DNA from 2 places in the Actinomadura meridiana genome. Region 2 is predicted to be linked to the other one. Evidence: riboswitches for the same ligand, from Rfam matches in the RefSeq annotation. Region 2 holds a riboswitch; the other holds the start of a gene.
The links. A riboswitch is a leader RNA that binds a small molecule or an ion and turns the genes downstream of it on or off. The one in region 2 is predicted to bind thiamine pyrophosphate.
Positions count from the first base shown of each region.

Region 1: it holds a riboswitch for thiamine pyrophosphate, as region 2 does, so the genes downstream of both, thiC (phosphomethylpyrimidine synthase ThiC) here and ABD808_RS28040 (purine-cytosine permease family protein) in region 2, are expected to answer to the same signal.

Region 1 is NZ_BAABAS010000004.1:294,267-308,945, reverse strand. Features, by position in the region: gene ABD808_RS05350 (MMPL family transporter) at 68-2,227, shown strand; gene ABD808_RS05345 (LysE family translocator) at 2,240-2,878, opposite strand; gene ABD808_RS05340 (aminotransferase-like domain-containing protein) at 2,972-4,309, shown strand; gene ABD808_RS05335 (sugar phosphate nucleotidyltransferase) at 4,325-6,823, opposite strand; gene clsA (cardiolipin synthase ClsA) at 6,820-7,497, opposite strand; gene ABD808_RS05325 (hypothetical protein) at 7,646-8,584, shown strand; TPP riboswitch at 8,646-8,759, shown strand; gene thiC (phosphomethylpyrimidine synthase ThiC) at 8,755-10,485, shown strand; gene ABD808_RS05315 (MOSC N-terminal beta barrel domain-containing protein) at 10,594-10,917, opposite strand; gene ABD808_RS05310 (hypothetical protein) at 11,192-11,377, shown strand; gene ABD808_RS05305 (NmrA family NAD(P)-binding protein) at 11,520-12,347, opposite strand; gene ABD808_RS05300 (TetR/AcrR family transcriptional regulator) at 12,780-13,385, shown strand; gene ABD808_RS05295 (metallophosphoesterase family protein) at 13,391-14,230, opposite strand; gene ABD808_RS05290 (helix-turn-helix domain-containing protein) at 14,254-14,679, opposite strand, start outside.
Region 2 is NZ_BAABAS010000020.1:428,397-443,075, reverse strand. Features, by position in the region: gene ABD808_RS28065 (GntR family transcriptional regulator) at 1-303, opposite strand, end outside; gene ABD808_RS28060 (hypothetical protein) at 428-688, shown strand; gene ABD808_RS28055 (hypothetical protein) at 675-923, shown strand; gene ABD808_RS28050 (SSI family serine proteinase inhibitor) at 1,053-1,511, opposite strand; gene ABD808_RS28045 (rhodanese-like domain-containing protein) at 1,558-1,893, shown strand; TPP riboswitch at 1,976-2,092, shown strand; gene ABD808_RS28040 (purine-cytosine permease family protein) at 2,085-3,431, shown strand; gene ABD808_RS28035 (sensor histidine kinase) at 3,509-5,572, shown strand; gene ABD808_RS28030 (ATP-binding protein) at 5,985-6,530, shown strand; gene ABD808_RS28025 (arginine deiminase) at 6,695-7,921, opposite strand; gene ABD808_RS28020 (MFS transporter) at 7,995-9,209, shown strand; gene ABD808_RS28015 (hypothetical protein) at 9,510-9,767, opposite strand; gene ABD808_RS28010 (winged helix-turn-helix domain-containing protein) at 9,934-10,167, shown strand; gene ABD808_RS28005 (EF-Tu C-terminal domain-related protein) at 10,205-10,642, shown strand; gene ABD808_RS28000 (endonuclease/exonuclease/phosphatase family protein) at 10,802-11,695, shown strand; gene ABD808_RS27995 (hypothetical protein) at 11,708-11,878, opposite strand; gene ABD808_RS27990 (hypothetical protein) at 12,048-12,215, shown strand; gene ABD808_RS27985 (hypothetical protein) at 12,229-12,888, opposite strand; gene ABD808_RS27980 (hypothetical protein) at 12,930-13,289, opposite strand; gene ABD808_RS27975 (STAS domain-containing protein) at 13,532-13,867, shown strand; gene ABD808_RS27970 (glycosyltransferase family 2 protein) at 14,015-14,679, shown strand, end outside.

The DNA.
Region 1 (14,679 bases), on a different contig from region 2:
CCGGGTTCACAGGGATCTCCAAGACCGTTCACACGGCGTCCGCAGAGCGGATCGTTGCCATGGGCGCATGGACAGATTCTCTGGATTCGTGCTGCGGCACCGGCTGCTGGTGAGCCTGGTGTGGCTCGTCGCGGCGTGCGCGGGCGCGTTCGCGGCGCTCAACGTGCCCGACCGCCTGGTCGAGAACTTCGCGCCACCGGGCTCGGCGGCGCGGGACGCCAACGCGGCGATCGTGTCGGCCTACGGGACGGGTGGCGACGCGAAACCCCTGATCCCGGTGGTGACGCTGCCCGCCGGGACAACGGCGAACACGCCCGCCGTGCGCGGCGACCTGGGCGCGGCGTTCGCGGCGGCCGGGAAACGGCTCGACGGCCGGGTCGTGTCGTACGCCGACACCGGCGACGCCCGGTTCACGGGTGACGGCGGCCGGGTCGTCTACGGCCTCGTCTATCCGAAGGTCGATCCGGGGGCGAGCCAGTTCGACGAGGGACCCGACCCGGCCGGGCCGGTCACCGAGGCGATGCGGCCGCTGCTGCCGCCGGGCGCGACGCTGCGCGTCACCAGCGTGGACGGGTTGGCGGACGAGGCGGGCAGCGACGGCCCGAGCGTCCTCACCGAGACGGTCATCGGCGGGGTCGGGGCGCTCGTCGTCCTGGTGTTCGTGTTCGGGTCGGTGCTGGCGGTGGTGCCGCTCCTGATCGCGGTCGTGTCGATCCTGACGTCGTTCCTGCTGGTCTACGCCCTCACCGGCGTCACCGACGTGAACTTCATGGTGGAGTTCGTGGTGGCGCTCATCGGCCTCGGCGTCGCCATCGACTACTCGCTGCTCCTGGTGACGCGGTGGCGGGAGGAACGGGCGCGGGGCCTGTCGACCGAGGACGCGACGCGGCGGGCCATGGCCACCGCCGGGCGCGCGGTGGTGTTCAGCGCGGCGGCCGTCGCGATCGGCCTCACCGCCATGATCGTCGTCCCGGTCGCGTTCATGCGCAGCGTCGCGTACGGCGGTGTGATCATCCCGGCGGTGAGCGCGCTGGTGACGCTGACGCTGCTGCCGGTGCTGCTCGTCACCGCCGGTCCGGCGCTCGACCGGATCGCGCCCCGGTGGCGCGGCGACGGGGCCCGCGCGGGCCGGGCCTGGACGGGCTGGGCGCGGCGCGTCGTCCGGTACCGGGTCGTGGCGGCGGTGGCGGCGCTGGCCGTGCTCGGCGGGCTCGCGTCCGCCACGCTGGGCCTGAACCTCGGCGAGGCCGACAGCCGCGCCCTGGCGAAGTCGGGGGCCGCCTACGACGGGCTCGCCGACCTGCGCGGCGCGGGGGTGCCGTCCGGCGTCCTGACCCCGGTGGACGTGCTGCTGCCGCGCGGCGCCGACCCGGACGCCACCGCGACGAAGCTGCGCTCGTTGGACGCCGTGCAGGCCGTCGTCGCGCCCTCCGGGCCCGCGTGGCGGCGGGACGGGTCGGCGCTGGTGACCGTCCTGCCCGTCGACGAGGGCGGGACGGACGCGGGCAAGGACCTCGTCCACGCCATCCGCGACGCGGTTCCCCCGGGCGCGCAGGTCGGCGGCGAGACCGCGAACGACATCGACTTCGTCGCCAAGGTGTACGGGACGTTCCCGCTCATGCTGACGTTGGTCTGCCTGCTGACGTTCGTGCTGCTCGCCCGCGCGTTCCGGTCGCTGCTCCTGGCGCTCAAGGCGGTGCTGCTGAACCTGCTGTCGCTGGCCGCCGTGCTCGGCGCGATCGTCCTGGTGTGGCAGCGCGGCAACGGGAGCGACCTGTTCTGGGGGATCTCCGCGACCGGGTCGATCGCGTCGTTCGTCCCGGCGATGGTCGTCGCGTTCCTGTACGGGCTGTCGATGGACTACGAGGTGTTCATCCTGGCCCGGCTGCGTGAGGAGTACGACCGGACGGGCTCGACGGAGACGGCGGTCGTCGCGGGTCTCGGCCGGACGGGACGGCTGGTGACGAGCGCGGCGCTGATCCTTTTCCTCGCGTTCGCCTCCCTGGCCGCCGCGCCCGTCGTCGAGGTGAAGATCTTCGCGACCGGGCTCGGGCTCGGCATCCTGCTGGACGCGACCGTGGTGCGGGCGCTGCTCGTCCCGGCGGCGGTGTCGCTGTTCGGCCGCTGGAACTGGTGGCTGCCGGGTTGGGCGGCGCGTGTGCTGCGCGTCCGTCCCTCGCCGCTTCCGGCGCGGGAGGAGGAGGATCGCGTGCCGATCCCGGTCTGACCGCGCGGGCGGTCAGGGCGCGGCGGTTCGGGTGAACCCGAGGTGGACGGCGAGCCCGGCGAGCGCGGAGCCCATCAGGTAACGCTGGGCCCGCTGCCAGCCGGGCCGCCGGGCGAAGAACACGGCGATGCCGCCCGCGCCGAGCACGATGAGGGCGTTCACGGTGATCGCGATGGTGATCTGGGTGAGGCTGAGCAGCATGATCTGGACGCCGACGTGCCCGCGCTCCGGGTCGACGAACTGCGGCAGCAGCGACACGTACAGGATCGCGATCTTCGGGTTGAGCAGGTTGGTGACCAGGCCCATCGCGAACAGGCGGCGCGGCGGGTCGGCGGGCAGGTCCTTCGGGGCGAACGCCGTCGTCCCGCCCGGCCGCACCGCCTGCCAGGCCAGCCACAGCAGGTACGCCGCGCCCGCCACCTTGATCGTCGTGTAGATCTGCGGGACGAGCGTGAAGACGGTGGTGACACCGGCCGTGACGGCGGTGACGTAGACGAGGAACCCGGCGGCGACCCCGCCGAGCGAGATCAGTCCCGCGCGGCGGCCCTGTGTCACCGACCGCGACACCAGGTAGATCATGTTGGGTCCGGGGGTCAGCACGAGCCCGAGGGCGAAGACCGCGATGGCCACCATGGCGCTGGTCGAGATCATTGCGCTCCTGACGTCGTCGATATGCCCCGAGAGTAGATGTCCGAGTAAGCTCAGTGCAATAATGAGATTGTTCTCGGTGCAATCGGGGGTGCGGTGGACGACTACCGGCGGGTCGCGGACGAGCTGGCCGCCGACATCGCCACGGGACGGCTCCGGCCGGGCGACCGGCTGCCCCCGCAACGCGCCTTCGCGCGACGACGCGGCATCGCGGTCTCGACGGCGAGCCGCGTGTACCGGGAGCTGGGGCGGCGGGGCATCGTGGTCGGCGAGGTGGGCCGTGGGACGTTCGTCCGCGCGGCCGACCGTCCGGCCGTCCAGGCGCTGACCGAGCCCGGCGACGCGCGCGTCGACCTGGAACTCAGCTCCCCCGTCGTGCCCGAGCAGACCGCGCTGCTGGCTGCCGGGCTGGAACGGCTGCTGCGCCCGGACGTCCTCCAGGGCGCGCTCGGGCCGACCGGCGTCGCGGGCACCCCCGAGGCCAGGGAGGCGGCCGCGCGACTGCTCGCCGTGCCCGGGTGGCGGCCCGACCCGTCCGGCGTCCTGTTCGCGGGGAACGGGCGCCAGGCCATCGCCGGAGTCGTGGCCGCGCTCGTGCCGCCGGGCGGGCGGCTCGCGGTCGAGGCGCTGACGTATCCGGTGGTCAGGGGCATCGCGGCCCGGCTCGGAGTGACGCTCGTCCCGGTCGCGGCCGACGAGCACGGGATGATTCCGCAGGCCCTCGCCGACGCGCACCGCGCCGCGCCGCTCGGCGCGGTGTACGTGCAGCCCACGCTCCACAACCCGACCGGGACGACGATGCCGTGGGTCCGCCGCGCGGAACTGGGCGCCGCCCTGGAGCGGCTCCGCCTCCACTCCATCGAGGACCGTGTGTGGGCGTTCCTCCCCGAGGACGGTCCCGCGCCGCTGGCGTCCCTGGCCGCGCGGCGCACGGTCGTCGTCGACAGCCTCTCCAAGCGTCTCGCGCCGGGCCTGACGATCGGGTTCGCCGTCCCGCCCGCCGACCTGTACGGGCGTGTCGCCGCCGCGCTGCGCTCCGGCGCGTGGGCGCCGACCGGGTTCGCGCTCGCGGCGGTGTCCGGCTGGATCGCCGACGGCACAGTCGAGGCGGTGACCCGCGCGAAACGCGCCGACGCCGCGACCCGCCATCGCCTCGCCGCCGACCGACTCCCGGACGCCGCCGGGTACGGCCCACCGTCGTATTTCTGCTGGTGGGAGCTGCCTGCACCGTGGCGCGCCGACACCTTCGTCGCCGCTGCGGCGCGCCGTGGGATCGCCGTCACCCCCGCCGCCGCCTTCACCGCCGGAACGGCCGCCGCACCCCGCGCCGTCCGCGTCGGCCTCGCGTCGCCGCCGCTGGAGACCCTCGCTCGGGCCCTGGACGTCCTCGCCGAGATCGCGGCCGGATCGCCCGAGGACGTCCCCGTCGACTGACGGCGGGCAGCGGGGTCAGCTGCCCGCGCGTTCGACGACCGCGGACCATTCCGTCAGGAGGGCCTGGGCGGTGTCCGCGTCGGGGCCTTCGGCCCACAGGTGGGTGACGGCCTCCGCCGGGTCGGGGAGGACCAGGACCCAGCGGCCGTCGTCCTCGACCACGCGGACGCCGTCGGTGGTGTCGACCGTGCGGTCCCCGGCGGCCTCCACGACATGGCGCATCACGCCGCCCTTGGCCGCCCACGCCGTGGGGACGGAGCGGCGGTACAGGTGCGCGTCCGGGATGCGGCGGTCGATCCGCGACAGGGTCAGCCGTGTCCTGGCGACCAGGCCGACGAGGCGGACGAACGCCGCGATCCCGTCGACGGTGCCGCTGAACTCGGGCATCAGGAACCCGCCGCGCCCGTCGCCCGCGAAGATCACACCGGGTTTCTCGGCGGCCTTGGTGAGGTCGTCCTGCGAGGTGGACGTCCACTCGACGCGCACGCCGTGGAACCGGCACACCTGTTCGGCGACCCGCGTCGTCGTGACCGGCAGCGCGACGCGGCCGCCGCGCCGTTCGGCGGCGACCAGGTCCAGCATGACGAGCAGGGCCCGGTCGTCGTCGACCGGTTCGCCGTTGTCGTCCACCAGGGAGATCCGCTCCCCCACCGGGTCGAACCGGACGCCGAACGCGGCCCGCGACGACGACACCAGTTCGCCGAGCCGCTCCAGGTCGCGGGTCCGCTCGGCGAGCGTCTCGGTCGGGTTGGCCTCGTCCAGCCCGGCGTTGCGGGTCAGGACGTCCACGCCGACCGCGCCGAGCAGGTTCGGCAGCACCAGCGACGCGACGCCGCCCGCGCAGTCCAGGACGATCTTCAGCCCGGCCTCGCGGACCCCGCTGATGTCGACGCGGCGCAGCAGGTCGCGGGTGTAGGTCTCGACGACGCGCGGCGGGTAGGTCAGCTCGGCGATCTCGCCGGGGAACGCGCGGCGGTACTCCTGCCTGCCGAACACGCGCTCCAGCCTGCGCCGCGCCGCCTGCGACAGGTCGGCGCCGCCGGGGTCGAGGAAGATGATGTCGACGCCCTGCGGGTCGCCGAGCGTCGTCCGCAGGTAGATGCCGCCGACCGCCTCCTCCCGGCCCGTCTCGAACCGGGCGACGGTCAGCGGCGTCGCCTCCAGGTCGCGGACGTTGATCGCGGACGCGGTCAGCGCGCTGTTCACCGCGCGTTTCAGGGTGCGGGCGGCGCGGGAGACGTCCCGTCCGGTGACGACGGTCGAGCCCTTCTTCAACGTCGTCGCGTAGGCGCTGGCGAGCCGCACCGCGAGGTCGGGCGTGATCTCGACGTTGACCAGCCCGGACACGCCGCGCGGCCCGAACAGGCTGCGCTGTCCGCGCGACTCCCAGATCACGCTGGTGTTGACGACGGCGCCCGCCTCGATCGTCTTGAACGGGTAGACCTTCACGCCGTTGGACACGAACGCCTCGGCCTCGATCACGCACTCGTCGCCGATGACCGCGCCCTCCTCGACGCGGGCGCCGGTCATGACGTCGGTGTTCTTGCCGACCACGCAGCCGCGCAGGTTCACCGACGACGCGACAAACACGTTGTCGTGGACGGTCGCGCGGTGCAGGAACGCGCCCTCCTTCACGACCACGTTGCTGCCGAGGACGGTGTACTCGCGCAACTCCACCCCGGCCTCGACCTTGGCGTAGTCGCCGATGTACAGCGGGCCCTTCAGCACGGCGTCGGCGTCGACCTCGGCGCCCTCGGCGACCCACACGCCGGGCGACACCTCGAACCCGTCCAGCTCGACACCGACCTGCCCGGACAGCAGGTCGGCCTGTGCCTTGAAGTAGCTCTCATGGGTGCCGACGTCCTCCCAGTAGCCGTCGGTGACGTACCCGAAGAGGGGGGCGCCCGCGTCCAGCAGCGCCGGGAACACGTCGTGGGACCAGTCGACCGGCTCACCCGCCGCGACGTGGTCCAGGACCTCGGGCTCCATCACGTAGATGCCGGTGTTGACGGTGTCGGAGAACACCTGCCCCCACGTGGGCTTCTCCAGGAACCGTTGGACGCGGCCGTCGTCGTCCACGATGATGATCCCGAACTCCAGGGGGTTCGGGACGCGCTTCAGCCCGATCGTGACGAGCGCGCCGTTGCGCTCGTGGAACCGCACCATGTCGGTCAGGTCGATGTCGGTGAGCGCGTCCCCGGAGATCACCAGGAACCGGTCGTCGCGCAGCGCCTCCTCGGCGTTCTTGACGCTGCCCGCCGTGCCGAGCGGGACCTCCTCCGTCGCGTAGCTCAGCGACATGCCGAGGTCCTCGCCGTCGCCGAAGTAGTTGCGGATCAGCGCGGCCAGGAACTGGACGGTGACGACGGTCTCCCCGAACCCGTGCCGTTTCAGCAGCCGCAGCACATGCTCCATGATCGGCCGGTTGACGAGGGGAAGCAGCGGCTTCGGCTGGTTGGCGGTCATCGGACGCAGCCGCGTCCCCTCGCCGCCCGCCATCACGACGGCCTTCATCGGGGGGTCTCCGCTCCCTCCTGTTCGCCGGACGGACCGGACGGCCCGGACTCGGGCGGCTCACCGGGCGGCTCACCGGGCGGGCCGGACCCGTCGCGGGCGGCCACCGCCAGTTGCCGGGTCTGGATCCAGTACAGGGCGGCCGCGCTCCAGTACAGTCCCGCGCCCCAGATCGCGAACGACCAGCCGATCACCTTCGCGGTGGTCGCCGCGGCCCCGTCATGGTCGCCCAGCAACAGCAACGGGAAGGCGTACAGCAGGCACATGGTGCCCGCCTTCCCGATGAAATGGACGGGCAGCGTCCCGCTGTACCCGAGCCGCCGGACGATCGGCGCGATCGGCAGGATCGCGACCTCGCGGGCGACGAGCAGCACCACCAGCCACAGCGGGATGATGTCGCGGATCGTGAGCCCGATCAGCGTCGCCAGGATGTAGAGCCGGTCGGCGGCCGGATCGAGCAGCGCGCCGATCTTGCTGGTCTGGTTGAGGACCCGCGCCAGCTTGCCGTCCGCCCAGTCCGACAGCCCCGCCAGGACCAGCAGGGCGAGGGCCCACCAGTCCGCCTCGATCAGGACGAGCCACAGGAACAGCGGGACGCCCACCAGCCGGGCAAGGCTCAGGCTGTTCGGCACCGTGAGGATCCGGTCCTGCGGGGCTTCCTGCTGTGTGCTCACCGACGCACTCGCCTCCCTGCTCCCCCTTGATCCTGACCCTATCGGTAAGGATTGTGAAAGCCCCGGCTGGCGTCGGCGGATCGACGCTTCCCGTGGAGACGGCTGGTTCGCCCTATAGTTCTGCAATCTCGATCACGGAGGGCTGCCCGTGTCCGTCGCCTCGCCGGAGCTCCGGATCACGCTCGGAAGACGGGCCTACCGGTGGCCGTTCCGCGCCTGTCTCGCCGCGCTCGCGCTCGGCGTGCTCGGCCTGCTGTCGGACGTCGCTGTGTACGGCGGCGTGCTCGTCGCCCTGGCCGCGGCGGCGTGGGCGTTCGTGATCCACCGGACGCGGCTCGTCGTGACGATCGGGCGGAAGGGCCTGGTCCTGCGCCGTGGCGCGCGAGAGGTGTCCGTCCCGGCGGGTTCCGTGTGCGCGATGGGGATCGTGTGGCCCGTCACCGATCCGGTCTGGACGGTCTGGTTCGACGCCGAAGCGGCCGCGTGCGTCGGCGCGGTCGTGGACATCGACGACGACGCCGCCCCGTTGCTGCGTGACCGATCTCTCCCTCCGGGATGGCTTCCGGCAGCGCGGACGGCGGTCGCGGAACACCTCGGGGCGCCGTGGCGCGTCCTGGACGACGCGGGCAAGGAGGTCGAACCACCGCCGGGCAACCCGCTGGCCAGGGCCGACCACGTGCTGCTGGACGGCACGGGCCGCTTCCACGACCAGCGCGGCGGCGCCCTCCTCGCCGTCTCCTGCGGACGCCGGACCGTTGTGCTGCGCGACCGCCACGCGGGGCGGTTGCTCGTCGTCAAGCGGCCCGCCCTCGGCCGCCGCGTCACGCGCGTGTTCGGCGCGGACGGCGCACTCCTCGGCACGCTCAGGGGGCGGGACGAGCCGTCCTTCCACGCGCGCGGCGGAACGTTTCTCGGCGCCACCCGGCGGGTCGGCGACCGGCATGTCGTCACCGGCGTCGACGGACGCGAGTCCGCATCACTGCGGACGGCGACGGGCGAGGGCGACGCACGGCTGGAACGGTCGCCGTCCACCCCGGAACCGCTGCGCACGCTCACGCTGGCGCTGCCGTTGGTGGTGCGGTCCTGAGATCCCCGTACCCCATGGACGGCGGTTGCGGCAACCGGGGTGCGGCGGGTTAGCGTCGACGACGACAGATCGCGGGGGTCCGGCGAACCGGGCTGAGATAGCGGCTGGGACGGCCGCTGACCGCATGAACCTGACCGGGTAATGCCGGCGTAGGGAGAGATCGAGTCGTCATGACCGAACCTGTGGTTCCATCCGCCCGCAAGACGTACCTGCGGGGCTCGCGTCCCGACATCCGCGTCCCGATGCGCGAAGTGCGGCTGACGAGCGGTGACGCCGTCGTCCTGTACGACACGTCCGGGCCGTACACCGACCCCGTCCAGCAGCCCGACGTCCGCACCGGGCTGCCCCCGTTGCGGGAGCTGTGGATCGCCGAACGCTGCGACACCGAACCGTACGAGGGCCGCGCGGCGCGTCCCGAGGACGACGGGCGCCGCGCGGAGCGTCCCGGGGCGCCCGCTCTCGACGGCCTCCCGCGACGTCCGCGCCGGGCGAGCGGCGACGCCGTGACCCAGCGCGCGTACGCGCGGCGCGGGGAGATCACCCCGGAGATGGAGTTCGCGGCGCTGCGCGAGGGCGTCGCGCCGGAGTTCGTCCGGGACGAGCTGGCCGCCGGACGCGCGGTGCTGCCCGCGAACATCAACCATCCCGAGATCGAGCCGATGGTCATCGGCCGCGAGTTCCTGGTGAAGGTGAACGCGAACATCGGGAACTCGGCGGTGGCCTCGTCCATCGACGACGAGGTCGAGAAGATGACGTGGGCGACCCGCTGGGGCGCCGACACGATCATGGACCTGTCGACGGGCCGGGACATCCACACCACACGCGAGTGGATCCTGCGGAACTCGCCCGTCCCGGTCGGGACCGTCCCGCTGTACCAGGCGGTGGAGAAGGTCGGCGGCGACCCCGCCGAGCTGACCTTCGACGTCTTCCGCGACACGGTGATCGAGCAGGCCGAGCAGGGCGTGGATTACATGACCGTCCACGCCGGAGTCCTCCTCTCCTACGTGCCGCTGACGGCCCGGCGCAAGACGGGCATCGTCTCCCGAGGCGGCTCGATCATGGCCGCGTGGTGCCTGGCGCACCACCAGGAGAACTTCCTCTACACGCGCTTCCGCGAACTGTGCGAGATCTTCGCCGCCTACGACATCACCTGGTCGCTCGGGGACGGCCTGCGTCCCGGCTCCATCGCCGACGCCAACGACGAGGCGCAGTTCGCGGAGCTGCGCACCCAGGGCGAGCTGACGAAGATCGCCGCCGAGTTCGACAACCAGGTGATGAACGAGGGCCCGGGACACATCCCGATGCACAAGATCAAGGAGAACGTCGACCTCCAGCAGGAGTGGTGCGACGGCGCCCCGTTCTACACCCTCGGCCCGCTGACCACCGACATCGCGCCCGGCTACGACCACATCACCTCGGCGATCGGCGCCGCCATGATCGGCTGGTACGGCACCGCGATGCTCTGCTACGTCACGCCCAAGGAGCACCTCGGCCTCCCGGACCGCGACGACGTCAAGGCGGGCGTCATCGCCTACAAGATCGCCGCCCACGCCGCCGACCTGGCCAAGGGCCACCCGGGCGCCCAGGCATGGGACGACGCGCTCTCAGACGCCCGCTTCGACTTCCGCTGGGAAGACCAGTTCAACCTCTCCCTAGACCCGGACACGGCCCGCGCGTTCCACGACGCCACCCTCCCGGCGGCCCCCGCGAAGACCGCGCATTTCTGCTCCATGTGCGGCCCGCACTTCTGCTCCATGAAAATCACCCAGGACGTCCGCCGCTACGCCGACGAACACGGCCTGACCGACCAGGACGCCCTCACCGCAGGCATGCAAGAAAAGTCCAACGAATTCAAAGCCTCCGGCAACCGCGTCTACCTCCCCCTCTCCCCCGGCGCCTGACCAACCCCAGAGCGCCCCCGCCCAACCCCCAGCGGGGGCGCTCCAGGCACCGATCAGCCATCCCCCCGAACCCGGGCCTCCGACTCTCCCCAAGCCACAACGATGACCTCATCCCCCACCGCGAGCTTCCCCGGACGCACCACGGAGAACGTCACACCAAACGCCACTCCGCGCAGCGCCCAGATCGACATCAACATTCAGCACGTCCGCACCCGGAGCACAAAGGCTAAGACGCGCCCCATCCGCGCTGACCTCGGGCTGGACGACCGCAAGCCGCGGATCCCGGCGTTGGCTACGAAACACCCCGTCCTCACCAATCACCATAAAGGCACGGTCGTACGCCAATCCGGCCTCCCCCAACACCGCCTCAGTCAACGGAACACCCACACACCCTTTGACCGGATAGGTGTACAGCTCGGTGATGACTGCCATCGCACTCCTCCCGCGCCGAGCCACCACGCTATGGATCGCCGTCACCCAAGAGCCAGCCAAAAGGGCACTACCTGACACAGACTCGTCAGATTGCGCCCAGAACACCCACCGACCGCTCGTCCAGACTTAACGCTCCAGGTGTCAGTCCTCGCTCCTCCAGACGCGGGCGGGTGACCTGAGGGCTTCCACCCGCCCGCGCCCGAAGGAAGCACTCCAAGTTCTGGTCGCGCTCGGGGCGTTGTGCGCCATCGTGAAGGGCGGGACCGATCGGGGCATGCGGCAGGCCGCGACCGTGCTCGACATGGTCCCGGCCGTCTACCGGACGCAACTGACCACTGAGGTGGGGCGGGTGCTCTTGGACGCCGTCCCCGGTGACCAGCGGCAGCGTGCGGCTGTTCGTGACTTTCGTCGCGTGCTCATCGCCACGGCGCCCAGGCCTGTGCGGGCTGCGGGGGCCTGAGCGCCGGGCGGTGGCGGTCCGGGTGCTGGGCGGCGTTGTTTGGACGGCGTTCGGTCAGGGCCCGCGCGTCGTCGACCGCGCTCGATCATGCTGGGGGGGCGTCCCGGTAGTCGATGATCGGGTACACGCCGCTGGCCATGCCTTACCGATCACGCCAGAGGGGCGCGTTTTCCTGGGCGAAGGTCTCCAGGGGGCGTGCGGGGTGGCCGGTGACGCGTTCGACCGTGTCGGTCACGACCGCGCTTTCATCGTCGCGGACGAGCGTGAACAAGCCCTGCTGCCACTCCACCAAACGGTCGTCGACACCAGCCGCGCGCATGCCGTTGACGAACGCGTCGGGGTCCAGTGCGGTGTAGGTCAGTTTGCGGTCCGCCGCCTCGCCCAGGACTCGGAGGGCCTCCGCGTGGGACAGGGCACGGGGGCCGGTCAGGACGTACGCCTTTTCTGCGTGGCCCTCTTCGGTGAGTGCGGAAACGGCGACGTCCGCGATGTCTCGGGTGTCGATGAACGCCACCTCGGCGTCGGCGGCGGGGAGTTCCAATGTTCCGCCTTCGCGGAGGGATGGGGCGAAGATTTCGCCGAAATTCTGCTGGAACCAGTTCGGCCGCAGAATGGTCCATTCCTTGCCCGAGGAACGGACTTCGTCCTCCCATGCGGCCATCGGGATCGCGTCCGGCAACAGGTCAACGCCCAGGACCGACAGCAGCACCACCCGGCGCAGGTCGGGCGCGGCGGCGAGCAGGTCGCGGACGAGCCCGGCACCGTCGGGTACCGCGTACGGCGGAACGACGTAGAGTCCCTCAGACCCTTCGAGGGCGGGCGCCCAGGTTTCGCGGTCGACCCAGTCGAACCTGACGCCGTTCGCGTCAGGGTTGCGGCTCGCAGCGCGTGTTTCGACGCCGCGTGCCGTGAGTGCCTCGACCAGCGGCCTACCGGTCTTCCCGGTCGCTCCGATCACCAGAACGGTCATTTTCGTGCTCCTTTGTTCGATGACCGGCAATATGGTCACGACTGGCTCCAGCGGCCACGGCGCGTTTCATCAACGACGTCTTCGTCTGCTTGCGTCAGGGGCCACGGAAACTGTCCGGGAATTGCCGGGAACTCCTGCGGGTGTATATCGCTGGGGCCGCCGGAAAGATTCCCTCCTGCGGGAGCGGGTTTGCGAAATCGGGGTCGTGCTTCTACTCGTGGAGACGCGGGTGAGGGGCCGATTGGTTTCGGGGGCGGACGTGTTCACCGGCCCGTTGAGGTGCCTGACCAGGTGGTTTTCCGGGGGCGGAACGAAGATCGGCGGCGCGGGGGCGTGATCGGCGGGCTAGTATCAAGGGACCGTTCCAAAATCGCGGATCCCGTGGATCTCGCCGCAGGCCCGCTGCCCCGCCGGGAAGGACCGACGACACAGGTGACCAGCGACGACACGCAGACGGCCCAGGTCCGGGCGGTGCGCGCCGATGTGCGCCGCAACCGTGCCCGGCTGCTCGCCGCGGCCAGGGAGTTGTTCGAGCGCGACGGCGCGGGTGGGTCCCTGGAGGGGGTCGCCCGGCTGGCGGGCGTCGGCATCGGAACGCTCTACCGCCACTTCCCGACGCGCCAGGATCTTCTGGAGGCGCTGCTCGACGACGTCTACGCCGACCTGACGGTCCGGGCCCGGGAGCTTCTGGAGTCTCCAGCGCCCGGGGAGGCGTTCACGGAGTGGCTCCGGAGGTTCATCGCGGGGACCACGGCGTTTCCCGGGATGGCGGCCTCCGCCCTGGTGTCGCTGCGGGAGGGACGGCCCGATCCCGGCACGGCGTGCCGGACGGCGCGTGACGCGGGTGAGGCCCTGTTCGTCCGCGCGCAGAAGGCCGGGGACGTGCCCGGCGACGCCTCGTTCGCGGACGCCCTGCGGCTGGCGGGCGCGATCGCGGTGGTCACCGAGCATGAGCCGGAGGCGGCGGATCGGTTGCTGGCCCTTGCGACTGTTGGGCTGCTCGCGATTAGTGCCTCGTTCCCGGACGAATCCGAGTAGGCCGGTCAGTCCGTTTCGGGGGTCGGGAGGATGCGGCGGGGGCCGCGTGGGGTGCCGCCGGGGCGTTTGCGCCATTCGCGGGGGTAGCCGACCGATACCTCGATGTGGGGAACGTCACCAGTCCAGATCGTGCGTGGGATGTGCAGGTGCCCGTAGACGACTGAGACGGCGCCGAACCTGTCGTGCCAGTCGGCGGTACGTTCCGTCCCGCACCACTGGGCGAACTCCGGGTACCACATGATGCGGGTGGGCTCGCGGACGAGTGGCCAGTGGTTGATGAGCACCGTTCGGGTGCCCGGGGCAAGGGCGGCCAGTCGTTCCTCCGTGTAGGCGATGCGGGCGTCGCACCAGGCGTCGCGGGTGGGGTGCGGGTCGGGGTGCAGGTAGACCTCGTCGGTGCACACGATGCCCGCGTCCTGCGCGATCTTGAGGGCCTCCTCCTTGGTGGACGCCCCCTCCGGCCGGAACGTGTAGTCGTAGAGGAGGAACAGCGGGGCGATCGTCACCGGGCCGTCGGCGCCCTCCCACACGGGGTACGGGTCTTCGGGAGTCAGGACGTCGAGCCCTCGGCACATGTCGACGAGGGCGCGGTAGCGCTCTTCGCCGCGTAGCTGGACGGGGTCGGTCTTGACGGTCCAGAGTTCGTGGTTGCCCGGCGTCCAGATCACGGTGGCGTAGCGTTCGCGCAGGGTGCGGAGGGTCCATTCGACGTCCGCGAGTTGTTCGGCGACGTCACCGGCGACGATCAGCCAGTCGTCGCCGGACGTGGGCCGCAGCTGTTCGACGAACGCGCGGTTCTCGGGAAAGCCGACGTGCAGGTCGCTGATCGCGTGGACATCGGTCATCCGAAAATCGTAGGCCAGCGAAGTCAGTCCTCGTCGGCGGGCATGGTGAAGAGGCGGATGTGGACGGGGCGCGCGCCGGGCGGCGCGTCCTCCCGGCGGTGGGCGTGCTCGTGCAGGAGCTCGATGTAGGCCTCGTAGAACGCGGCGAGGCCCTCCTCGGTCATGTGGGCGAAGCCGCGTGACAGCATCGCCCAGGCCCGGTCGCGCGCGTATTCGGTGGGGAGCCTGCGGAACAGCTCCAGGTCTTCGGCGTGCGCGACGCGGATCAGCTCGTCCAGGACGGGCCGGTCCTCGGGCGCCACGGTGTCGGGGGCCGGCAGCCGCAGGTCGCGGGGGGTGTCGGCGGGACGCCACCAGCGTTCTCGGCCCGTGGAGCGCTCGGGGATCTCCTCGATGAAGCCGTACTTCTCCAGCTGCCGGAGGTGGTAGCTGGTCGTGCCGGTGTTGGC
Region 2 (14,679 bases):
GGCGGGATCCGTGGGCAGGGCACGCTGGACGATCACCGAGGGCGCCTGGCTGACCGGTGCGGCCGGGGCCTTGGCCACCGGCCCTTTCCGCATCTGCGAGACACGGCCGGGTGTGACGCCGAGCACCTTGGCGATGTCCTCCAGCGTGTGACCGGCCTCGCGGGCCTCAGCGATCGCGCCGCGGCGGATCCGAGCGGCCTCCTCGGTGAGGCCCTGCTGCTCGGTCATGGTGCGGCTGATCGCCCGTGCACGCTCGATCGGGTCGGCGATGGCGGAGATGTCCCGCAATGTCCTTAGATCCACGTGATCGACTCCGGTTTTCGCTGGCGAACTTTAGGGCCCCTATTGCTCGCGTGGCCTGGGCGTTCTAGCCTCACCCCGAGACGACTTTAGGCCCCCTAAAGTCCTTCACGTCGAGGGGTGTCCCATGGGTACAGGCATGTCCGGCCGCGCGGACCAGTCTCCTACAGGGGGGATCAAGGCCGCAGCGTCCCCCCTCGACCGGACCAAGGCCCGGCTCAAGGCGGAGTTTCCAGGCTGGTCCATCATCCACTCCGACCGTGGCCGGTGGTGGGCTATGCGCGGGCCCCTCGACCGCGAAGACCTCAGTAGGGAAGCGTCTGTCGACGCGGACACGGCGGAGGAACTCGCCGAGCGGATCCGGGCGGTCAGCCGTGGCGCCCTGTGACCGGCTGCCCGACGACACGGCCCGAATCGACCCCGTCCCGATCCGGGTCGCGGAGGCGCGGCGGATCGAGGCGCGGTATGGGGGCGTGGTGTGGTTCGGGTACTTCACGCGGGGGTGGTGGGCGCTGGTGGACGAGGCCTACCTCGTCGAGGGCGCGACCCCGGACCGGTTAGGCGAGGCCATCATGGCCGTCCGGCGCCGCGTCCGAAGTGCAGCCCCTCCGCCACCGTGGTGAGCTACTCCAACTGACGGCGATCCATGCCCAACCTTGCTGGCGTTCCGAACCAGGGGTGGGACGGGTCAGGCCCCGGCGGGGCCGGGGCCTGACGGGGTTGTGAGGCGAGCCGGAACGGGGATGGCTCGGTCAGCGGACCTTGGGGACGTTGCCGAACAGCGGGCCGATCTTTGACCAGCGGTTCAGCTGGCAGCCGTCGTCACGGGTGAACTTCGTGTCGATCGGCTTGCCCTGCCAGGTGCCCTTGACCGTGGCGATCTCCGGGCCGCCGTAGATCATGGTGCAGGGCTGGTTCTCGGGAACGGGTTTGAAGGGGTCCTTGACCTTGGTGAGCGCCGCGCAGGCGGCGGCGGCCTTCGGATGGTCGCCGCTCGGCGGCTCGCAGCTCAGGGTCCAGGACTTGGCGGGTGCCTCCTTGGAGGCTCTTACGTTGATCGTCAGCGTGTTCGCCGGTGCGGAGGGCTTGACGGACGTCGTGCCCTGGGGCGCGCCGGCGGGATTTCCGTTTGCCTGTTCGTCGCCGCAACCAGCCAGGGTCAGGAGCATGGCCAGTCCGGGCGCCGCGAACAGGAGCGTCCGATACCGCATGCGTGATTCGACGCAGGGGTGCTTCGCGCGGTTCCATGGGGGTGTGATGAATTTCGGGGACGACGTGCCGGCGGTGGGAGCCGCTGAGGTTCCGCAGGACGGATACCTCCTGGACGTCCGGGAGCAGGACGAGTGGGACGCGGGCCACGCGCCCACGGCGGTCCACATCCCCATGGGGCAGCTCGGCGACCGGGCGTCGGAGGTCCCCCGCGACCAGGAGGTCTTCGTGATCTGCCGGTCCGGGGCGCGGTCCGCGCAGGTGACGGTGGCGCTCAACCAGGCCGGCTGGCTGGCCAGGAACGTCGACGGCGGCATGAAGGGCTGGGCCGAGCTGGGTCGTCCGATGGAGGCCGAGGGTGACGGGACCCCGTACGTCGCCTGACGGCGGGTGCTCCAGTGATCAGTTCCGGTTTGAGTGATCTATGCCCTTTTTAGGGCGGCCGACCGGTTGTACGATCGGCGCGACCGATACCCGCGGGAGCTCGGGCCACAGCCGGGCTGAGAGGGCGACCTTCGAGGCGTCGCCGACCGCATGAACCTGTCCGGGTAATGCCGGCGTAGGGAGCGTGTCCCGTGACGTCCAAGGTCGATCGGCGCTCGGACGAGCGTCCCCGCAACGAGGCGCCGCTCACGCTCGACGAGCCCGCGGCGAAGATCCTTGGTTTCTGGGATCAGAGCGCCTTCTGGGGGAACCTCGGGGTCAGCCTGCTCGCGTTCTCCGGGGCGTACACCGTCCTCGCGCCGAACGCGGACGGCGTGCCGACGCTGCCGATCATGGCGGGCATCGTCGCGATGGCGGTGGGAACGGTCCTGGGCGGGCTGATGCTGGGCCTCGCCGCCGTGCCGGGGGCGCGCACCGGGCAACCGGCGATGGTGCTGCTGCGCGGCCTGTTCGGGGCGCGGCTGTCGTACGCGCCGACCGTGCTGAACATCGCGCAACTCGTCGGCTGGGGCACGTTCGAGCTGATCGTCATCGCGGATGCGGCGCGCGAGCTGTGGGACGGCGTGCCGCGCTGGAGCTACGTGATCGCGGCCGGGGCGATCACGACGGTCCTGACCGTCTGGCCGCTGGGATCGGTGCGGTTGCTGCGCCGGTACGTGACCGTCGCCGTGGTGATCGCACTGGTGTACTTCTACGTCCAGCTGCTGCGCGAGCCGCTGCCCGATCTGACCGATGGGTCGTGGGGCGGGTTCTGGCTCGGGGCGGACGCGGCGCTCGCGGTGTCGATCTCCTGGGTCCCGGTCGCCGCCGACTACACCCGGCATTCCCGGACGGAGCGGGCCGCGTTCGGCGCGGCGGCCGTTGGATATTCCGTTACGCAGATCGTCGCGTACGTCCTTGGGCTGCTGGCGTTGGCGATCGTGGCGGGCGACACGACCAAGGTGTTCGATCCTTTCCTCAACGTCACGCTCGGCGTGGTGTTCTTCGCGATCTTCGTGTTGCGGGAGGCGGACCAGTCGTTCGCCGACACCTACTCGACGGCCGTGTCGATCCAGAACCTCGTGCCGCGCGCCGACCGCCGGGTGCTGAGCGTCGCGCTCGGCGTCCTCGTCACGGTCCTCGCGCTGGCCCTGGACATTGGCGACTACGCCGGATTCCTGTCACTGATCGGTTCGGTGTTCGTGCCGATGCTCGGCGTGCTGGCCGCCGACTTCTTCCTCGGACGGCGCCGCCGCGCGGACGGGTGGGATGTGTCACGTGCGGCGCCGTCCCGCTGGGGCATGATCGCCGCCTGGGCCGCCGGGTTCGTGGTGTACCAGCTCATCAACCCCGGAACCGTCGGCTGGTGGGCGGATTTCTGGGCGGACGTCCAGGACGCTCTGCACTTCGCCCCGCACACCTGGATGAGCGCGTCGGTGCTGTCGTTCCTCGCCGCGGGCCTCGCCGCGCTCCTCGTCGGCAGACTTACTGGAAAGTAAGGTTTCTATGTCGGCCGCCAGGAGGGGGAAACTTTCGGCGTAAGTTGCCCGGCGGCGGCCGGGAGTCCGGTGGCACGATGACAGACGTGCATCACCACGTCCATGACCCGATCGCGCGCGCCGTCATCGAGAGCGCCGCCGACGCCATCGTGGCCGTGGACCAGCGGCACCGCGTCACCGTGTGGAACCCCGCGGCCGAACGGATGTTCGGTTGGAGCGCCGAGGAGATGGTCGGACGGGTGCCCCCGATCGTCCCCGCTGAGCTGAAGGCCGAGCACAACGCCGTCCAGGAACGGCTCCTCACCCGGCGCGGCGACGGCGAGAACGGCGGCGAGAACGGCGAGGACGTCCAAAGCGGCGGGAACGGGAAAGGCGAGGTCGAGGGCGGTCAGATCTCGATCGCGACCCGCCGGTTCCATCGCGACGGGCGCCTCATCGACGTCCGGATCGACACGAGCCTGCTGAAGGACCCGTCCGGGACGCCGCTCGGCTGGGTCAGCGTGTACCACCCGGTGGACGAGGACGAGATCGTGCAGCATCACATGACGGAGCGGGCCCGGCTCGTCCGGCGGCTGAACGACATCGTGGCCGACCTGAACGCCGAACTGGACCTCGCCGTCGTGCTCGACCGGATCACCGCCGCGCTGATCGAGCTGACCGGCGCCGACGCGGGCGGGTTCGTGCGGATCGAGGGCGACCGGCTGCGGCTGGTGAGCATGTCCGGGTTGCCCGAGCATATTCGCGGCACGTCCGCCGATCTGCGGTCGAGCCTCGTCGGCGAGCTGCTGAGATCGGGCAAGACGGTCAAGCTGGCCACCGGAGAGCAGCGGCTCGGCGACCTGATCTGGGCGGAGCTGCGCGGGCTGCACTCGATCGCGCTCGGCCTGTCGTACTTGCAGAACCGTCCGTACGGCGCGCTGTACGCGCTGTTCTCCGGCCGCAAGATCGGGCACACCGAGCTGGAGCTGCTGGAGCTGCTCGCCGGGCACGCCGGGGTCGCGGTCGGCAACGCGGTCGCGTACGCGGAGGTCGTCCGGCAGCGGGCGCACGAGCGCGCGGTGATCGACTCCAGCGCGGACGGGATCGCCGTGCTCGACCGCGACCTCGTCGTCCGGCAGTGGAACCCCGCCGCGCACACCCTCACCGGCATCGCGCCCGAGCACGCGCTCGGTCGGCCGCTGCCGTTCGACATGCCCGCGCTCGGCGAGATGCTGACGTTCCGGCTGGAGTCGGGCACGTGGCTGAACGTGCTGGCCGCCGAGATCGAGGAGACCGGCGAGCTGGTCGTCGACTTCCGCGACGTGTCGGAGGCGAAGTCCCTGGAGGAGGCCAAGGACCTGTTCCTCGCCACCACCAGCCACGAGCTGCGCACGCCGATCACGGTCGTGCAGGGGTTCGCGTCCACGCTGGTCAACCGGTGGGACGAGCTGTCCGACGTGGACCGCCGCGCCGCCGTCGCCACGATCGCCGAACGCGCCCAGTCGCTCGGACGGCTCGTCGAGCACCTGCTGCTCGGCTCCCGCGCGGGCGCGGACGAGCTGGCCGTGACGATCGAGCCGTTCGACCTGACGCGGGTGCTGGAGGGCGTGGTGGCCGGTTTCCGGTCGCTGTCGCCGCTGCACCGGGTCGAGTTGGAGGTCGCGCCTGATCTGCCGTCCTGCCAAGGGGACGCGATGGCGACCGACATCGTCCTCGGGCAGCTGCTGGAGAACGCCTTCAAGTACTCGCCGGACGGCGGGACGGTCAGCGTCCGCGCCGTCCGGGAGGGTTCCGGCATCGTGGTCACGGTGACCGACGAGGGCATCGGCATCCCCGACGGCGACCATGAGCGGATCTTCGAGCGGTTCGTCCAGGGGGAGGCCGGGGACCGCAGGCGGTTCGGCGGCATCGGGCTCGGGCTGTACATCGTGAAGCGGCTCACGGAGGCGCAGGGCGGGTCGATCTCCGCCCATCCGGCCCGGCACGACAAAAGTGAGAGATATCACAGCGACTCGCCGGGGCAGGATGACGCTCGCCGGGTGGAGTCGTCCGGAGGGCTCCCGAATGTCCTGTTGCGTGCGGCGGAAGCGCGCGGACCAGCAGGTGGCGCCCACGCGGGGCACGGAACCAGCATGCGCCTCGTGCTGCTCGCGGCCCGCTGAACGGCCTCGCGCTCATGGACCAACGCGATTACCCAGAGTGGTGAAGGACTGTCCGCAGGGCCCTTCCAGGACCGTTTTGACCAGGCCTTTCGGTGATCTCGGCGGGTGACGGGGTTGGCTTCCGACCGGAGTAGGGGTTGACTCCTGCGGGAAAGTACGGTGTCCACGGGGTGCGGTGGACGAAACGCGCGCGCGAGGAGTAAATCCGCCGTTGGCTGGATAGATCCTTGGATGGTTGCCGTTCGTGACCGGGATTCAGAGCCAGAGGTGATCACCGTGACCGGATGGCCGGTGACTCGTTGTAGAGGTGGCGAAGTGAATCGGTCGGGTTTCCGGTCCCGCCCAACAGGGCATTTCGGACGTACCGGAAGAGCGGCGACGGGTCCCGTCCGAGTCGAGAAACCACGGGGAGGTGAGGGCGTCGAGCGTCGTACTGCTCCCACACGCACCGTCCAGCGTCGCGGTCGCCCGTAAACGCCTCAGCTCCGAGCTGGTCGACTCCGGCGTCTACGAGGACATCGTGGACGACGCGAGCGTCATCGTGAGCGAGCTGCTCAGCAACGCCCTCCGCCACGCGCGGCCGCTGCCGTCCGGCCAGGTCAGGGTGTGCTGGGTGCGGCGCGGCGACGTGCTGGAGCTTGAGGTCAGTGACGGCGGCGCCATGACCGAGCCACGCCGTGGCCCCGGCACGCTGTCCTCGCTCGGCGGGCGCGGCCTCGGCATCGTCGAGGCGCTCTCCGACGGATGGGGCGTCCGTCACGAAGACGGCTCCACGACCGTGTGGGCCGTCCTGCGCACGTTCAAACCGTCCGCCACCAACGGGGCGTCGGCGCCCGCCGTGGCACCCGCCACCATCCCTGACCTGGCCGATTTCCCCGATCTGCTGGACGAGCCTGACGACGACCGCCGCGACGGGACCAGGAACGCGACCGCGCCCAGCCGCGCCTACCCGGCCTGACCGAAATCCCAGGAAATTCCCCGTTTATGGGGCGCACTCTGGAAGAACCACCGCAGACCTTGTATGGTCCTCAGACAGCTCGGGCGATGTCGTGCCCCCGTCGACACCGCCCGAGCTGTTCTATGTCCTGATGTCCGTACGCCCGTGTTCTGTGTCTCGGCGTTCTAGGTCCCGGTGTTCTGTGTCGCGGTGTTCCAGAGTTCCGGGGTGTCGCGGAGAAGCGGGCAGGACATGCAGCGCGGGCCGCCGCGTCCGGTGCCCAGCTCGCTGCCCGTGATGCGGATGACCTCGATGCCCGACGCCTCCAGTTGGGCGTTCGTCTCGATGTTGCGCTCGTAGGCGACGCAGAGCCGGGGCGCCACCGCGAGGGTGTTGTTGCCGTCGTCCCACTGCTCGCGCTCCGCGGTGACGGGATCGAGCCCGGTGTCGATCACCTTGAGCCGGTCCAGGCCCATCGCCTCGGCGGCGGCGTCCAGGAACGGCCGGGGCTCGGCGACGCGCAGTTCGCCGCCGTCGAGCGTGACCGCCCAGGCCGTCAACGAATGCGCGACCGGCGGATACATCACGACCGTGTCGACGTCGACCATGGTGCAGACCGTGTCCAGGTGCATGGTGGCGCGCTCCTGGGCGATCGGGACCGCGAGGACGGTGTGTGCGAGCCCCGCCTCCGTCACCTGGCGGGCCAGCCGCTCCACGCCCGCCGGGGTCGTCCGCTCCCCGGTGCCGACGGCGATCACGCCGGGGCTCAGCAGCAGGACGTCGCCGCCTTCGAGGTGTTCGAGCGTCGGCTCGTAGATCGGCCGCATCCCGGCGAAACGCGGATGGTGCGCGTAGACGAGGCCGAGCAGGTCCGCCTCCCGCCGCCGGGCCTCCATGGCGAGGCTCGTCACCGCCACCCGGTCGCCGATCCACGTGCTGTTGTCGCGGGTGAACAACAGGCCGGGCAGCGGGTCGATGATGAAGTCCAGGCGGTCCATGAGGCGGTAGACGAGGCCGTGGCCCGCCTTCAGCTCCTCGTGCGCCAGGCCCGCGATCAGCGCGTGCGCGAGCCGCTCGGGATCGAGGTCGCGCAGGTACGACTCGACGACCCGGCGGAGCTGGTCGCCGAGCCGCAGGTCCACGACGGCGTCCGCGATGGCCTGCTCGCGGGCGGGCTCGTACTCCAGGGCGTCCTGGAGAAGCTCCACCACGTAGAGGACCTCGACGCCGCGTGACCGCAGCGCTTCCGCGAAGGCGTCGTGCTCCTCCTGCGCCCGGCCCGCCCACGGGATCGCGTCGAACAACAACTTGTCGCTGTTGCGCGGGGTGAGCCGCTTCAACTCCGCGCCGGGACGGTGCAGAAGGACCGTCCGGAGCCGCCCCACCTCGCTGGTCACCCGATGTTCGTTCACCCTCCGCAGTCTAGGTCGTGTGATCATCCGGGCCCCGGCCTGTGCCACCATGCCCTGTGCAACCATGAGAGGGGTGCCCGGCAGATCGGCGGCGCTGCCGCTGCACCTCACGTCGGCGACGTTGCTGCGGGTGTCCGCCGAAGGGGTCGCGACGGCGCTGGTGCTGACCGTCCAGGCGCGCACCGGGGACGCCGCCACCGCCGGGTACCTCCAGACCGCGATGACGCTCCCGTACGTGGTGAGTGGGCCCGTCCTCGGGAACCTGCTGGACCGGGTGGGACGTCCACGCCGCATCGCCGTCCCGCTGGCCGTCGGATACGCCGCCGCCACCGGGCTCCTCCTCGTCACGGCCGGACGCTCCCCGCTGGTCCTGGCGTTGTGCGTCGCGGCGGTGATCGGCTGCACCGAACCGATCGTGGTGGCGCTGACGAGCCTGCTGCCCCGGTTCGTGTCCCCGGCGCGGCTGTCCCGCGCGTACGGGCTTGAGGCGTCCAGCTACAACCTCGCGGGCATCGCGGGCCCCGGCCTCGCCGCGGGACTCGCGGCCCTCGCGGGCGGCCAGTACGCCGGTACCGCCGTCGTCGCGGTCGGGCTGCTCGGCGTCCTGACGCTCCCGCTGCTGCCCTTCCCCGGCCCGGACGGACCCGCCGCGCCGAAGGCGGGCCTCGCCTCGATGATCACGGGCGGGCTGGTCGTCCTGGGCGAGGGCCGCGTGCTGCGCGCGCTCACGGTGGCGACCACCCTCGCGTGGATGGGCTTCGGCGGCGTCGCGGTCACGGCGGTGCTCCTGGCCGAGCACATCGGCGCGGCGCCGAGCGCGGGCGGACGTCTCCTCGTCGCGATGGCGGTCGGCTCCCTGATCGGCTCCCTGGCGTCGAGCCGCTGGCTGGCGCCCAAGCACGCCGAACCCGTGATGCTCGTCGGGCTCGTCGCGTTCGGCGCCTCCCTCGCCGCGCTCGCCGTGACACCGACCACGGCCTGGGCGACGGCCGCGTTCGTCGTGGCGGGCGTCTGCGAGGGCCCGGTGTTCGCCGCCACGCTGATGCTCCGCCAGCGCGAGGCGCCCCCCGACCGGCTCGGCCAGGTCAACACCACGGCGGGCAGCCTCAAGATCGGCGCCTCGGCGCTGGGCGCCGCCCTCACGGCCGCGTCCGCCGACGCCATCGGGGCCACCGGCCTCATCCTGGCGATCGCCGCGTTCCAACTGACGGGAGCCGCCGCCGGGCTGCTCCTGCTCCGTCTTCCCGCAGGTCAAAAACCGATCGACGCCGTGGAATCCGAGACGTAGCCTTCGGGCATGACCATGGCAGTCGGCACCCGGACGCTCGCAGGCCTCAGCCTGCTGAGCGCGGTTCCGACTGCCCTCCCGGCATCGGCATTCGCGGCCGTCGGCGGCGCGCGAAGCTGACCCCTCTCCGTCCCACCCTTCGGAGAACCAGCGGAGAGGCGGCAGCGCTAGAACGTGATGCGGTGTCTGCCCCGGTAGCGAGGCCGCCTCCGGTCCACCGCAATCGCGGCGGACAACAACCCCGCGAACCCGCCGCTGGACGTCACCAGGGCCCAGATGAGAGTTTCCCTGATCACTGGGCTAACCCCCACCGTTCAGCCTTGACTTCACGGCCATGAGCGCATCCGTGATGCGGGCCGCCTCCGCGAGCGGGGCTTGGCGGACGGTGAAGAACCACAACCGCCCGCCGTCATCCTCCCGGGGGTTCACCGTGATGACCTCGGCGAGGCCGTCATCACGGGACACGCGGAGCCCTTCCGAGGTCGTCTCCGCCGTGTATCCGTGGGCGCGCAGCACGCTGCCAAGCGCGTACAGCGCGGGCATAGCATCTGGGGTCATGGGTCGAGTCGCCTCCACGGGCGGTCGGTCCGTAGGCCCCGACACGGCGCGCTACCGCCGTGTCGGGGCCGCTCACTCCCCACCATGCGCTTAGTTACGCAGAGTTGAGAAGAGAATAGAAACGCAGCGAACGGAAGCATTGCGTCCCGTTCCGTACCGTTACGACATGGCGCAGCTTGATGGCATTGAGCCGCTACGGGACCAGCTAGTGGCGGTGATCGCTGCTCGGATCGCATCTGGCGAGTACCGGCGCGGCTCGAAACTGCCCACCGCCGCGCAGCTCGCCGACGAGTTCGACATCTCCGCTCGAACCGTCACGGACGCGATCGCCATCCTCCGCGAGCAGGGTCGAGTCATCGGTGTCCGTGGGAGAGGCGTGTTCGTCAAGCCGGAGGACTAGCCCAACGCGCGTCGTGTGGCTGTGCACGACCCTCTATGTGCGCGACCTTCTACAGGCCCCGGGGCTCGACAGGTTCGGGCAGGCGATGGACCGGGCAGAGGCGGGCGACAACACGGCCATGCTGCTGCGCGGGGTCAAGCGCGACCAGGTGCGGCGCGGGCAGGTCGTCAGCGTACCGGGCGCGATCCGGCCGCATCTGCGGTTCCGGGCGCGCGTCCGGGTGCTGACCGCCGACGAGGGCGGACGGAGTCGGCCGTTCTTCCACGGCTACCGGCCGCAGTTCCACTTTCGGACGACGGACGTGGTCGGCGGCGTCGACCTGGGCGGGGACGGCCGCATGGCGATGCCCGGCGACGCGGTCGACATGACCGTCGAGCTGGGCCGTCCCGTCGCGATGACCGAGGGCCTCGGCTTCGCCGTCCGCGAGGGCGGGCGGACGGTCGGCGCCGGAACGGTCACCGAACTGCTCGACTAGCCGCATCGGAAGGCCCGGCGGGGACCCGCCGGGCCTTCCTCCCCGTGTGGGGACTTTGGGGACTTGGTCCGGTGATGAGGGCGAATCGCTGGCGAAGGGCGATCTTGATGTGGTGGGATTTCGGAATCGTCCCCGGCTGACCCCCCGTCTGGAGAACGTGTGCGATCTGCCCGCGCCCTGATTCCGCTTCTCTCGATCTGCGCGTCCGCCGCGGTCGTCACCGCCGCGGCGGTGGGAGCCAACATCGAGGGTCTGCCGGGCGGGGGCGGTCCCGCCCATGCCGACAGCGCTGCGAACCGTCCCGGCGCCGCCGTGACCGTCACGGCGATGTCGTGGAACGTGTGCGGGGGCGCCAGGCCAGGGTGCCCGCTCGGCGCCGCTCCCGGCAGGCTCACGAAGGAGATCGTCCAGCGGATGCGGGCGACGCAGGTCGGGGGGCGCACGGTCACGGCGAACGCCGTCCTGCTCCAGGAGGTCTGCGAGGGGAACGTGCGCGCGTTCAAGAAGGTCGGCTGGCTGTCGAGCTGGTCGTGGGCGTTCGCGGCGCCGTCCAAGGGCCCGTCCTGCGCGGACGGGCAGGGGCGGCTCGGCGTCGCGATCGGCACGGCCGCGCGGCTCGTCGAGCCGGAGCACGCGAACCTCCCGGCCCCCGCCGGGAAGGCGCGGATCGCGCTGTGCGGCGACGTGCCGTCCTGGACGACCCGGGTGTGCGTCACGCGGCTGGAACAGCCCGAGGACGCGAAATGGCGGCGCAGGCAGGCCGACGCGCTCGCCGGTCTCGCGGGGAGCGGACGGGTCCTGTTCGGGGGTGATCTCGGCGCCGCGCCGCAGAACCGGGCCTTCGACTCGCTGTACAAGTCGTACGCGGAGTGCGACCAGTCCGGGACGTCGCGTTCCGGTGCCAGGACCCGCCAGAACTGGACGGGCGCCGCGGTGGAGAAGGACGACTACCTCTTCATCAACCGGTCAGCCGCCGTGTCGTGCAGCGTGCCGGCGGACCGGGTGAGGGTGTCGGACCACCGGCCGTTGTCGGCCGTGGTCCGCTACCGCTGATCGGCCGCCGCGCTAACGGCTCTTCGACATCTTGGACACGGCCGTCACGGCGAGGACCACCAGGACGGCGATGAAGCCGACGAAGAAGAAGAGCTTCAGCATCGACAGGATGGCGCCGATGACGGTCATCGCCAGCCATACCGCGAGGATGACACCGAGAATGGTCAGAATCGTCTTACCCATGCCCCCACCGTATGCGCTCGTCCCGGCATAGGGCATCACTCTCGGGGACGACCCCGAACGGCTCGGTGCCAGACGTTCGGCGGAGATCCACCCTGATACCCGGCTCGGGGCCCACCCTGACCCGTCCCTGCCCCTCCTCTTGTGCGCGACGCCGGTGCATGATGGTCATATGAGCGATGACCAGTGGGCGGGAAGCCCGGCGGACCGTTGGCGGACCCTGCCCGCGAGAATCCCCCTGGAAGACACGGTGGCCGTCCAGGAGGTCCCGCCCAAGCCCCAGGTGATCGCCGACCCGGGGAACCCCAAACTCGACGAGGCCACCAGGTACCCGGTCTGAGCCGCGCCGCAGGTCAGTAAGGCTGTGCCGGGGGCTGGTTGGGCTGCGCCGGGGGCTGGTACGGCTGGCCGGATGCGGGCGGCTGGTGCGGTTGGCCGGGCGCGGGCTGCTGGTGCGGCGGGGCGTAGCCGCCCGGCTGGGCGAATGGCTGGCCCGGCTGGGCGAACGGCTGGCCCGGCTGGGCGAATGGCTGGCCGGGCTGGGGGAGATGTCCGCCGGGTTGGCGGCTCGACTGGAGGCTGCCCGCGACCATCAGGACGCGCAGGCCGCCGATCGCCCCGGCGACGACGGGCGCCAGTAGGTCCCATTTGTCGAAGTGCGGCTTCAGCACCTCGACGACGAAGTCGGACGGGACGGAGCCGTGCGTGAAGGCGTACGAGAGGATGCCCGTCCGGACGCCGACAAAGAGCGCGACATACCCGGAGATCGCCGCGACGATCGGGGCGACGGGCCCGCGCGGACGGGTCATCATGAGCCCGATCGCGGTCAGGAAACCGACGACGGCGCACAACAGCGCGTAATAGGCGGTGGAATGGCGGAATCCCACCAGCACGTCAGTTTCGTAGATCGCGGCGAACATCAGGATCGTCCCGGCGACCGTGGCGACCGCGCCGCCGACGAGAACGAGCGCGATGGTTCCGAAGAGGGGGGTGGCTGTGCGTGTTCGAGCCATCCGGCCATTAAAGCGGTGATCTTCCGGGACCGCGAGACGGTTCAGGGATCGAGCGACTCGGCCATGGCGCGGAAGGTGGGGCAGGGCCAGCGGGACATGCACGCCCGGCAGCGCCGGATCGGGTTGTCGGGGTCGCTGGAGATGCCGCCCGCCTCCTGCGGGCGGTGCAGGTCGAGCAACCGGACGCCCAGGTCGGCGAATGTCAGGACTTCGTCACGCGCACCGGCGAGGAACGCCAGATCCTCACGGGACAGGCGCGTCTTGATGGGGACGAAGCCGTCCCGGTTGGTCAGGCGGTTCAGATAGCGGGTGGACGTCCGCCACGAACTGGACTTCGCCGAACGCACGCGGATCGCCTCCAGGCGTTCGCGCAGCCGGGCCTCTCTCGGGTCGGTCTCCATGTGCGGCACACCACCTCCGCTGTTGCACGTGCACAGCCTCTCTTACTCTGGCGCCCGGCGAGAGGGGAACCGCCGAGATCGCTTAGGCCCGTGCCCGGAACCTCGACCGAAACTGAATTCGGTCCATTACGGTGTGTAGTTCTCAAAGCGTACAAGCCTGACCGGGCGGCGACACGCCCGTGCCACAGGGGACTTGGCGAACTGTCTGGCCCACGGGCCGTTCGCGAGATAGTGTGCCGGACGTGGAGCTAAACGTTTCGACCGCGTCTCAGGAGGGTCACGCCGTCGTCACGGCGACCGGTGAGCTCGACCTCTACACCGCGCCGCGGCTACAGGCGGCCCTCGCTGGGCTGCTGCGCGAGCAGATCGACCGGATCACGGTCGATCTCAGCGGGGTCGAGTTCTGCGACTCGACCGGCATGAACGTGCTGCTCGCCGCCATGAAGCGACTCAAGGAACAGGGCGGGGCGCTCGACCTCGCCGCCCCGCGTCCGGCCGTCCGGCGCATCCTCCAGGTCACCGGGCTCGACACCGTCTTCACCGTCAACGACGCCGTCCCGGCCCTGGACGCCGGCTGACCCGTCCCGCCGAGTGACCCGTCCGGTCGGCTGACCCGTCCCGGCGGGTGAACGCCCGGCGACGCGGGCCGTTCGCGCGGGTAACGGCTCGTATCGTTCCCGACCGCGCGACCCGCCGCACCGCCGCCACGGACTACGATCGCCGATATGCAGGACGTAGCGGTGATCATCCCGGCCAAGGACGAAGCCGACCGCATCGCGGCCACCGTCAAGGCCGCCCAGGAACTCCCCGGCGCCGACCTCGTCATCGTGATCGACGACGGCTCGTCCGACGGCACGGACCGCGTCGCCCGGGAGGCCGGGGCACGGGTCGTCCGGCACAGCCGCAACCGCGGCAAGGGCGCCGCGATGGAGAGCGGCGCCGAGGCCGTCCGGCTGCTGGACGAGGGCCGCGACGAGCCCCGCCACCTGCTGTTCCTCGACGCCGACCTCGCCGAGACCGCCCGCGAGGCGGCGCCGCTGACCGAGCCGGTGCGCTCCGGCGACGCCGACATGACGATCGCCGTGTTCACCACCACCGTGAAGCTCGGCGGGCACGGGTTCGTCGTCCGGCTGTCCCGCGACGGGATCCGCCGCGCCACCGGCTGGGAGGCGACGGCCCCGCTGAACGGGCAGCGCTGCCTGACCCGCGCCGCGTTCGACGCCGCGCTGCCGCTCGCCGCCGGGTTCGGCGTCGAGACCGCGCTCACCATCGACCTGCTCCGCCAGGGCTTCCGCGTCGCGGAGGTCGAGGTGCCGCTCGCGCACCGCGCCACCGGCACCGACCTGCGCGCCCAGTTGCATCGCGCCCGGCAGTTCCGGGACGTGGCCAG